Regions from separate parts of the Lysinibacillus sp. RS11 genome, predicted to be linked through region 1. Evidence: riboswitches for the same ligand, from Rfam matches in the RefSeq annotation. Region 1 holds a riboswitch; each other region holds the start of a gene.
The links. Region 1 has a riboswitch for cobalamin ahead of AB9L17_RS14905 (energy-coupling factor ABC transporter permease). Riboswitches for the same ligand answer to the same signal wherever they lie in the genome.
Positions count from the first base shown of each region.

Region 2: linked by a shared signal. The riboswitch ahead of AB9L17_RS22320 (FecCD family ABC transporter permease) and the one ahead of AB9L17_RS14905 (energy-coupling factor ABC transporter permease) in region 1 are both predicted to bind cobalamin.
Region 3: linked by a shared signal. The riboswitch ahead of AB9L17_RS02970 (FecCD family ABC transporter permease) and the one ahead of AB9L17_RS14905 (energy-coupling factor ABC transporter permease) in region 1 are both predicted to bind cobalamin.

Region 1 covers NZ_CP168124.1:2,896,860-2,900,142, forward strand. Annotated here, with positions in the region: gene cobJ (precorrin-3B C(17)-methyltransferase) at 1-445, opposite strand, end outside; gene AB9L17_RS14900 ((2Fe-2S) ferredoxin domain-containing protein) at 450-821, opposite strand; cobalamin riboswitch at 964-1,147, opposite strand; cobalamin riboswitch at 1,373-1,558, shown strand; gene AB9L17_RS14905 (energy-coupling factor ABC transporter permease) at 1,817-2,563, shown strand; gene AB9L17_RS14910 (energy-coupling factor ABC transporter substrate-binding protein) at 2,565-2,837, shown strand; gene cbiQ (cobalt ECF transporter T component CbiQ) at 2,843-3,283, shown strand, end outside.
Region 2 covers NZ_CP168124.1:4,325,236-4,328,518, forward strand. Annotated here, with positions in the region: gene AB9L17_RS22315 (ABC transporter ATP-binding protein) at 1-750, opposite strand, end outside; gene AB9L17_RS22320 (FecCD family ABC transporter permease) at 756-1,802, opposite strand; cobalamin riboswitch at 1,957-2,115, opposite strand; gene AB9L17_RS22325 (biotin transporter BioY) at 2,288-2,884, shown strand; gene AB9L17_RS22330 (YdhK family protein) at 3,011-3,283, shown strand, end outside.
Region 3 covers NZ_CP168124.1:573,352-576,634, reverse strand. Annotated here, with positions in the region: gene AB9L17_RS02975 (adenosylcobinamide amidohydrolase) at 1-984, opposite strand, end outside; gene AB9L17_RS02970 (FecCD family ABC transporter permease) at 981-1,982, opposite strand; cobalamin riboswitch at 2,194-2,376, opposite strand; gene AB9L17_RS02965 (acyl-CoA dehydrogenase family protein) at 2,523-3,283, opposite strand, start outside.

The DNA of each region.
Region 1 (3,283 bases):
TCCAAGGTGTTAAGTGGTCACTTAAACTAATCGTACAGGCGTCATGCATAATCGGAGCACCTAGTAAACTTGCACATGAATTGATAGCAGAAATACCAGGAACAATCTCTACCTCAACACCAGTTGCTTCCGTCCAGCCTAGTTCAATTAAAACTTCATATACTAAGCCTGCCATGCCATAAACGCCAGCATCACCGCTCGATATAACCGATACGATACTTCCTGCCTCTGCTTGGCGTACTGCTTCTTGTGCACGTGAAACTTCTTCTGTCATACCAGTACTAACAATTGACTTTGCACTAACTAAATCCTGAATAAGCTCAACATATGTTTTGTAGCCTATGATCATATCACTTTGTTGAAGTGCCTCAACAGCACGAGTCGTAATATGTTTAAAATCCCCAGGTCCAAAACCAACTACGAAAATCTTTCCTTTTTGCGCCATTTTGTTACCCCTCTTTCACCTTTTCAATGCCTTTAATGGCTGTTGTTTGTGCTGTACGCTGTAACGAACCTTCACGCAGTGTAAAGACATGCTCATTTTGTAATACTTCATGATTTAAATCTTGTACGAGTGCCCGCGCATGCTCTGTAGTCGGCACACGGTACCAATTCCCCTGAGGATAAGCGATAACAACACATGCATCCTTACATCTACCATTACAGCGTGTCCTAGTCGTATGTATGTCCTGATCAAGCGCTTGCATTTGTATTTCATCACGGATTGCCTGTGTAATTTCCTCTGCATCTTTTTTCATACAGCTACTGCCATTGCAAATAAAAAGATGCGTTTTCATCCCCTCTAAATTCCAAGTTGTCATTGTTGTTCTCCCCTCATTTGCTTTTAGGAAAAAGAAAAAACCTTTACTCTAGACGAAGAATAAAGGTTTTGTAGAAGCCAAATTAAAACGAATATATACAGGTACTCGCTCTCGCTTCAACTTCTCCCTCCGAAAAGTTTGCATGCATTTATCACAATAAGCAGGTTTCCTGACTTAAGCTTCCTTTTACTTTCGCGCCTTCCTAAGTTTTCACTAGTGGCATTTGCGATTTCATCAGCTATTACAGTAGCGGGGGCTGTATCGGATTTTCACCGATTTCCCTATTATCTCGAAAATATTCAAGCACTTATTGATGTTTTATATGAAATTGTATCTTTTATGTAATAGAAAACTGTCTCTATCATATCTTAATTTTTAAAAATTTCAATATTTCTTTCTCAAATTGTGACATTTTTATTAAAAATTCAGAGAAAACGCGAAATTTCTATCTGTATTTATCTGAATTTTCGACATTGACCTTTAATTCTAAAATTTTTATAAAAAGTATGGCATATATGTGGAAATTCATGTTACACTTTGTCGTGAAATCTCACAACTTCATACTTTTTCGGTGCGAAGTGTATACCATTTCGCTTAAAAGGGAAGCCGGTTCAAGTCCGGCGCGGTCCCGCCACTGTACTAGGGAGTTTTATAGATCATGTCACTGTCCAAAGGATGGGAAGGCCTATAAAACGTTGAACTAAAGCCAGGAGACCTGCCGAAAAATATGTGATCGTTTCAACCTACGAGGATAGGTGTGCGGCTTAGCAGATTAAAATTTTATTTGCCTCTTTTAGCTATGCACTTTTCCAAAGTCGGAGAAGTGCTTTTTATTTTCATTCAGAAGAGACCCCATCTTATGGTGGTAGATGTTTACAGATATAACCAAAACACCTCCTGAATGGAAATAAAGCCTCCGGACGCAATTACGCCAAGGCGAAATTGATTTCGTTCGCACGCTACATTCGAAAAATATAATGTTAGGAGGAGAGATTTTGAAATTCTCACATTGGAAGCTTAGTTATTTCTTGTTGGCATTTTTACTTGTGCCAAATCGTGCATTTGCTATGCATATCATGGAGGGCTTTTTGCCGATTGAATGGGCGATTTTTTGGTGGGTCTTATCGATTCCATTTATTATTTTAGGATTACGCTCTATTCGTAAAACCATTGATGAAAATCCTGAAACAAAAATGATACTAGGTTTATCCGGTGCCTTCGCCTTTGTATTATCAGCCTTAAAAATCCCTTCTGTAACGGGGAGCTGCTCGCATCCGACAGGAGTTGGACTTGGGACTGTTCTTTTTGGGCCACTAGCCATGAGTGTGATTGGGACAATCGTTTTATTATTCCAATCTTTACTTTTAGCACATGGCGGGCTTACAACATTAGGGGCAAATACATTTTCTATGGCAATTGTTGGTCCTATTATTGCTTACTCTGTATTTAAAGGCGCACAAAAAATGGGGCTATCATTTTCAGTAGCTGTCTTTTTAGCAGCAATGCTTGGTGACTTAGGTACATATGTTGTTACATCTGTACAATTAGCTCTTGCCTTCCCTTCTGAAGTAGGAGGATTTATGGCATCATTCACAAAATTTGCTGGTATTTTTGCATTAACACAAATTCCGCTCGCGGTTAGTGAAGGAATTTTAACAGTGATTGTTATGAATTTCTTGAAAAAATATAATGTGAGCGAACTAAAAGCATTACGTGTTTTCTCAGCTAAGGAGGCACACTAAAATGAAAAAAAATTTACTGCTCTTGGCAATTGTTGTGTTTCTAGCTATCATTCCTCTATTTATCCAAAAGGGTGCAGAATTTGAGGGTGCTGATGGCCAAGCGGAAGCAGCAATTGGTGAAATTAACGCTGACTACGAACCATGGTTTGAAAGCATTTGGGAGCCACCAAGTGGTGAAATTGAAAGCTTATTATTCGCTCTACAAGCTGCTATCGGCGCTGGATTTATCGGCTATTTCATCGGCTTTATGCGCGGCAAACATAAAGAAGGTTAAACGATATGTTACTCATTGATAAGTATGCTTATTTGAATAAGCTAGCGTCTGTTCATCCGCTAGAAAAAATGACGTTATCCTTAGGACTACTATTATTGTCGCTTATCATGAGAGATGAACGAATTTCACTCATTACATTTATTGTAATGAGTGCTTTTACCATTTTAAGCGCAAAAATCCCAGTTAAATATTATGCAAAACTTCTATTACTACCGGGATTTTTTTTACTTTCTAGTTTAGTATCCATATTAATTTCTATAGCCCCATCAACAAGCACGCTTCCTACCCATATTTGGTCATTTTCTATTAATGGTTGGACAATTTTTGTAGGGCGCGCGAGTATAGAAACAGCCCAGCAGCTTTTTTTCATCGTCCTTGGTAGCATTAGCTGTTTGTATTTTTTAATTCTTACAACATCAGTACAATCGATCTGCTATGTTCTACGA
Region 2 (3,283 bases), 1.4 Mb from region 1:
CGTTAAATAAGGCTTCCCTGTAAGTGGATGTGTTTGAATATCAGCGTAAACACCAAAAACATCTTGTAATAATGCTGGTGTAAGTACTTCTTCTGGTGTTCCAAAATTGACAATTCGCCCTTGCTGTAAAACATAAATTTGATCACAATACATAGCTGCAATGTTTAAATCATGTATTGCCGCAACAACTGTTAAATGTAGGGTTTGAATTAGATCCATTAGCTGCAATTGATGCTGAATATCTAGATGATTTGTTGGCTCATCTAAAATAAGCATCTGTGCTTGCTGAGCGAGGGCACGGGCAACCATCACACGCTTTTTTTCTCCGCCTGAAAGAGAACTAAAGCTACGTTTCTCTAAATGAGCAATTCCTGTTTGATCTAGTGCATTTTTTACAATTTGAAAATCTCGTTCCTGATCAAGCTCAAATAGTTTTTTATGTGGTGTTCTTCCCATACTGACTAAATCATGTACGGTAAAATCGAATACGACCGGCGTTTCTTGACTCACTACTGCTAAATTTTTCGCAATACTTTTACTCGATTGCTTTAAAATATCCTGTTCATTTAATAAAACTGTTCCACTTTCTGGTTTTAATAAACGATACATATTCTTTAATAGCGTTGACTTCCCACTACCATTTGGACCGATTAACCCAACAAATTGTTTTTCCTTTATTTGTACACTTACTTCATGTAATATGCGCTCATCAGAAATGGAGAAAGATACTTGTTTCGTCTCTAATGTCATATGCTTTAATCCCCTTCACCGAAAGAATAATTGTTACGACGTAGTAGCCAAATGAAAAACGGCCCTCCACAAAAAGCTGTGATAATTCCAATTGGCATTTCTTCAGGGGCAATTATAATCCGAGCAAGTGCATCTGCCCACACTAAGAAAATCGCCCCAAACAAAGCACTAATCGGTATGACATATTTATGGTTTGAACCTACGATCAGCCGTACAATATGCGGAATGATTAAGCCAACAAATCCGATTGAACCACTTACTGCGACAAGCACACCCGTTAATAACGATACTAATAAGATAAGCTGTATTCGAAATTGTTGTAAGTTAACCCCTAATGTAACCGCTGCTTCTTCCCCAAGAAGTAATAAATTTAAGCTTCGATAATGGAGCCATAACAAGGCAAATACCACGATAAAAATAACTGTAGGAATTAAAAGATTACTCCACTTCGCACCCGCTAAGCTTCCTAGCATCCAAAACATAACTGCCTTCATTCCGCCCTCTTGCTTCGACGTCATTAATATAAAATTTGAAATAGCAGATAAAATAAACGACACCGCCATCCCTGAAAGTAAAAGTCGAAAGACAGAAACTCTACCGCCAACACATGCTAAGAAGAAAACTAACGCCATTGCTGTCAGAGAACCTATAAATGCAGATACGGAAAGAGCATAAACGCCAAGAAATGAAAAAGCACCTAAAATGATGACAGCTGTGGCCCCAACCGTTGCACCAGAAGATATCCCTAAAATATATGGTTCGGCAATTGAATTACGGACAAGAGCCTGAATAGCTGCTCCTGCAATTGCCAACCCTGCTCCAACAATAGCAGCGAGCAATACACGCGGAACTCGTATTTGCCAAATAATAATTTCCTGTGAACGACTCCAATCTTGCTCGATTGAGTTTTGTACAATTGGTATTTTGGAAAGGATAACCTTCCATACGTGAATTGGCGTCACAGAAACCGATCCAACCATTATGGCAATTGTCATTGAAATGATTAGTACTAAAAGAAGAGTCATTGATAGTAGCATAATTTTTTTATTCATCTGTTTATTAACTCCTAATCATTAATAATAGACTTAATGAAGATAAAAAAAGGGTATTCCATGCAAAATACGCATAGAAATACCCTAGATTAAACAAAGTCAGAAAGATTCCCTTCTACTATTGTCCGTAATCGCTTTCATCCTCGTGGGCATTACAGATATTCGCTAATTGGCAGGTCTCCTGGCTTCGAATCAATGTCCCTATGATTGCCTTCCCATTCTAGAACAGTGGCCTAAATGCGTCGGATTTGCACCGACTTCCCTTTTAAGTGACACTTTTACAAGATGTCACACCATTTGCATCTGATATTTTAAAATTATGACGATTCTATCATATATTTTAATAGTTAGTCTATTACTAGTAATTATTTATCAAATTATGAAGGATAAACATTTTGTGTTAACCTATATAAAATATTAGGTTGACACAAAATGTTTATTTTTTTACACTATTATTATCAATATTACTTATTAGGGGTGAAATAATGACAACAGTAGCGGAACACTCGCATCACAAATTAAGAACAGTAGATATTGCTTATATTGGACTATTTTCAACATTGATGATGATTGGCGCTAATATTACTTCCTTTGTACCTTTTATGGTTGTTGGTGGCGTACCCATCACGCTACAAACATTTTTTGCTATATTAGCAGGACTTATTCTTGGCAGTAGAAAAGGTGCACTCGCTTGTACTGTTTATATGTGCATAGGTTTAGCAGGCGCCCCTGTATTTGCACGTTTCAGTGGGGGCTTTGGACAAATTTTAAGTCCTACATTCGGTTTTATTGTTACTTTTATATTAGCTGCATATGTTGCAGGGCTTATTGTAGAGCGCAGTGGAACGAAAAAAAGCTATGTAATTGCTGCTTTAATTGCAACAGCCATTAATTATTTACTTGGGACAAATTGGATGTACTTCGCCTACAAGTTATGGGCTAGTGCTCCAGAAGCTTTTTCTTATAAGATGGCATGGCTTTGGATGATGCCTCCATTACCAAAGGATATTATTTTAGCGATATTTGCCGGTATTTTTGCATACCGTCTACAAAAAATAGTAAAAATAATTCCTGTTAAATAACGTAAGCCCTTCTTTAGTTTAATGCTAAAGAGGGCTTTTTGTTTTAGGAATCCTATATGAATGCTGTCCACAATTTCTGCACATTTATTTGCTACATTAAGAGCAAATAGTGAGGAGGAATATAATATGTTATTCAAAAGAAAGTGGTCAATTGGCTTAATAGCAGCAGTAGCTTTACTAACATTATCGGCTTGCTCTGCCGATACAACTAAGTCAGAAGCCGATTCAAAAAATAACATCGAAACTGAACATAGCACAGAGATGGATCATTCCACGATGAACCATTCAAGCTCTGGCGCAGTACCAACAACTTTGAAAAATGCTGAAAATCCAAAGTTTCCAGTTGGAAGCATCGCCATTATCACGGATGGACACATGGCAGGTATGAAAGGCGCAGAA
Region 3 (3,283 bases), 2.3 Mb from region 1:
TAAAAATTCAGCGACCTCTTTCTTTACATCACTAATGACATAATCTATTGGTACAGAGCGATTTAATAGGCAATCATACCAACCGATCCCCGGATTATGAACTGCTGAGGAAACCGTTTTTAACGGATACTCCGATTGAAGCTGAATGTAATGATTCGTAACAGTGAAATTTTCGTTTTTAATGACAGCACGTTGCTGATGTTCGATTGAGGCTGGCATCATTGTAATTTGAGGCTTTGGAATTTCGGGATGTGCATAAGTCGCTACTCGCGCATGATAGACATCTTCAATTTCCGAAGCGATTAATACTTCATGTGGTGCTCCAAATGCTCGCATCCTTCCGTCTTCCATTAGTAATAATTCGTCACAATAGAGGGAAGCTAAATTCATATCATGTAGTACCATAATAACAGTTAAATCACATTCAATTGCTTCCTTTCGTACCATATCTAAAATTTGACGTTGATGGGCAATATCTAGATGGTTCGTTGGCTCATCTAGCAGTAATATTTCCGCCGTTTGCGCAAGGGCCTGGGCTACAAAAACTCTTTGTTGTTCCCCGCCCGACAAAAATTCCATCGGTGTCTGTTCATAGCGTTTCACACCTGTTTGCAGCATTGCATGTTGGACTGCTTGTTCATCTCGTTCAGCCCAACTTGAAAAGAAGCCTGTTTGATGTGGATAACGTCCAAGTGATACTGCCTCACGTACACTGTTTGAAAAGGCATTCGCATGTAATTGTGGTAGCACTGCCATTTTTTTTGCCAATGCACGGGCATTATAAGCGCTAATATTTTTACCATCTACGACTATAGTGCCTGCAGTAGCTGGTAGTATGCCACTCATCACTTTTAATAGTGTGGATTTCCCACTACCATTCGGGCCTAAAATCCCTAGTACTTTTCCTTTTTCAACGGAAAAACTGATATCCTGAACGATCGGCACATCTCCATAACCTCCAGAAAGATGTTCAACAACAATCATGCCCGTCCCCCCTTGCTTCTACGTTGCTTATAAAAAATATAAGAAAAAACGGGCGCCCCAATAAATGCAGTAATAACGCCAATTGGTAGCTCTCTTGGCATAATAATTGTTCTTGCTATTAAATCACAAATAATGAGCAAAGTTGCACCATTTAAAAATGATAATGGCAATAAATGACGATGATCTGAACCCCAAAGCATTCGCGTCATATGGGGTACAACTAAGCCAACAAATCCAATCGTACCAGAAACTGCTACAGCTGCTCCTGTCAACATTGACCCGCCTATCAAAATTATATATTTACTACGCTTAACATGAACACCTAAATGTTTTGCGCGTTCCTCTCCATATAACAAAACATTTAACTCGCGTCTTTGTGTCCAAAGCATAATTGAACCAATTATCACAAACGGAATAATCATTTGAACAAAAGGCCAACCTCGCATCGATACTGAGCCGAGCAGCCATCCCATAACTTGTCGTAGCTCCTCACCAGATAATGCAATCATTAAGGAAATTAAGGAACCTAAAAATGAACTAAAGATGATCCCTGTTAAAATAAGGGTTTCCATTTTTAGTGAGCGGTCTACCATTCTAGCAAAGCCCATGACCGCTACCATCGTTAATATTGCACCTAGCATACTGAAGATTGGTAATGCATAATGGCCTACTACTGGAATTGAAATACTAAAGAAAATCGTCATCACTGCGCCAACTGATGCACCAGAGGAAACACCTAACGTATAAGGATCTGCCAAAGGATTTTTTAATAAGCCTTGAAAAGCTGCCCCTGCAATGGCAAGCGATGCTCCGACAAGCCCCGCCAGCAGGACTCGAGGTAAACGAATTTTCCATAAAATATTGGCAGCTGTTTCATCAGCTGCCTTATTCCACACTACTTCTAGTGGAATATGAACTGAGCCTATTGCTACGCCACACCAGATGCTAATAATTAGAAGCGTAATTGCTGTTACATAGGCTATAATCGTTCTACTCATTTAAAGGCTCTCCCCCTTAGTCTATCTGTGCCAATATTTAACGACTTGTTCTTCTGATTTATCGATACATTTTGGCTTGAAATTGCCTAATACTGAGAATTTATCGACATCCATCTTACAAAACAAATACCCCTCATCAAAAAAAGATGAGGGGATCAAATTTGCACAAAAATACGTATACAAAATCCACCACCCTATCCTCGTAGGCTGCAACGTGTTTTCTATAAAGGCAGGTCTCCTGGCTCGTGCTTCCTTCGCTTTTTCAAGCCTTCCCGAAATTTTCAGTGGTGCAGATTGAAAAAACTCACACATACAGTGGCGGGACCGCATCGGAATAACACCGATTTCCCTTTTCACTTTACATAAGTAAAGAACCTTTATAATTTTCAGTTGATATAATTATACATGAAAAAAAAAGTGGCTGGGATAAAACTGGTCAATACCTTAAAAAGCGCGAGAAATCAATTTTAGAAACGTTGATTTCTCGCGCTTTTCTTATGTGAAATTTTTTAATCTTGCTAGATCCCAGACTCTAATCTATTAGACTATATCTAAAAAATACTGAACAGTTTTCATTGGCGCTCCAATTTCTCGCAATGACCATGTGCTCTCTAAATAAATATCTGCTAGCTTTTCATATTTACCGCCGAATTTTTGTGCCCATTCGACTGCTACAACACTTTCATATACATGTGCCATATTTTCTGCAACCTTTTTTGCCTCAAATGTTTTCGTTGCTTCATCTAAACGACTAAATGTTTGCAAAGTCAAGTCTAGTTTTACTAATTGCTCTGCTACAATTGCTACTAATGGACTGTCAGCTAGTTTTTCTAGACGTTTCTCCATGATACGAACAAATAATTCATGCGCATGAAACTTATCTACTAAACGAATGAGCTCCAACGCTAAAATATTGGCAGTCCCTTCCCACACCGTCAGCACCTGTGCATCTCTTAATAAGCGAGGTGTAACAAAATCCTCTATATAGCCATTCCCTCCGTGCAATTCAATTGCTTCACTAGCATAATGTACCGCTTGCTCTGCCGTTTCTTTTTTCATAATAGCAATATACAAGCGATTCATAATGATGTCCTGTTCATTGCCCTGTCCACTTGCTACTTTATCGTACAGCTGAATAACATCAAAAACAGTGGCAACTTCTACATGAAGCTTGGCAGCATATTTCCCTAATGTATCCTGAATCATAGGATATTGCGTTAAAGGCTTACCAAATGCATGACGATTGGTTACATAGTGCTTCGCCTCTAAATAACCGCGACGCATAATGCCGATAGAAGCAA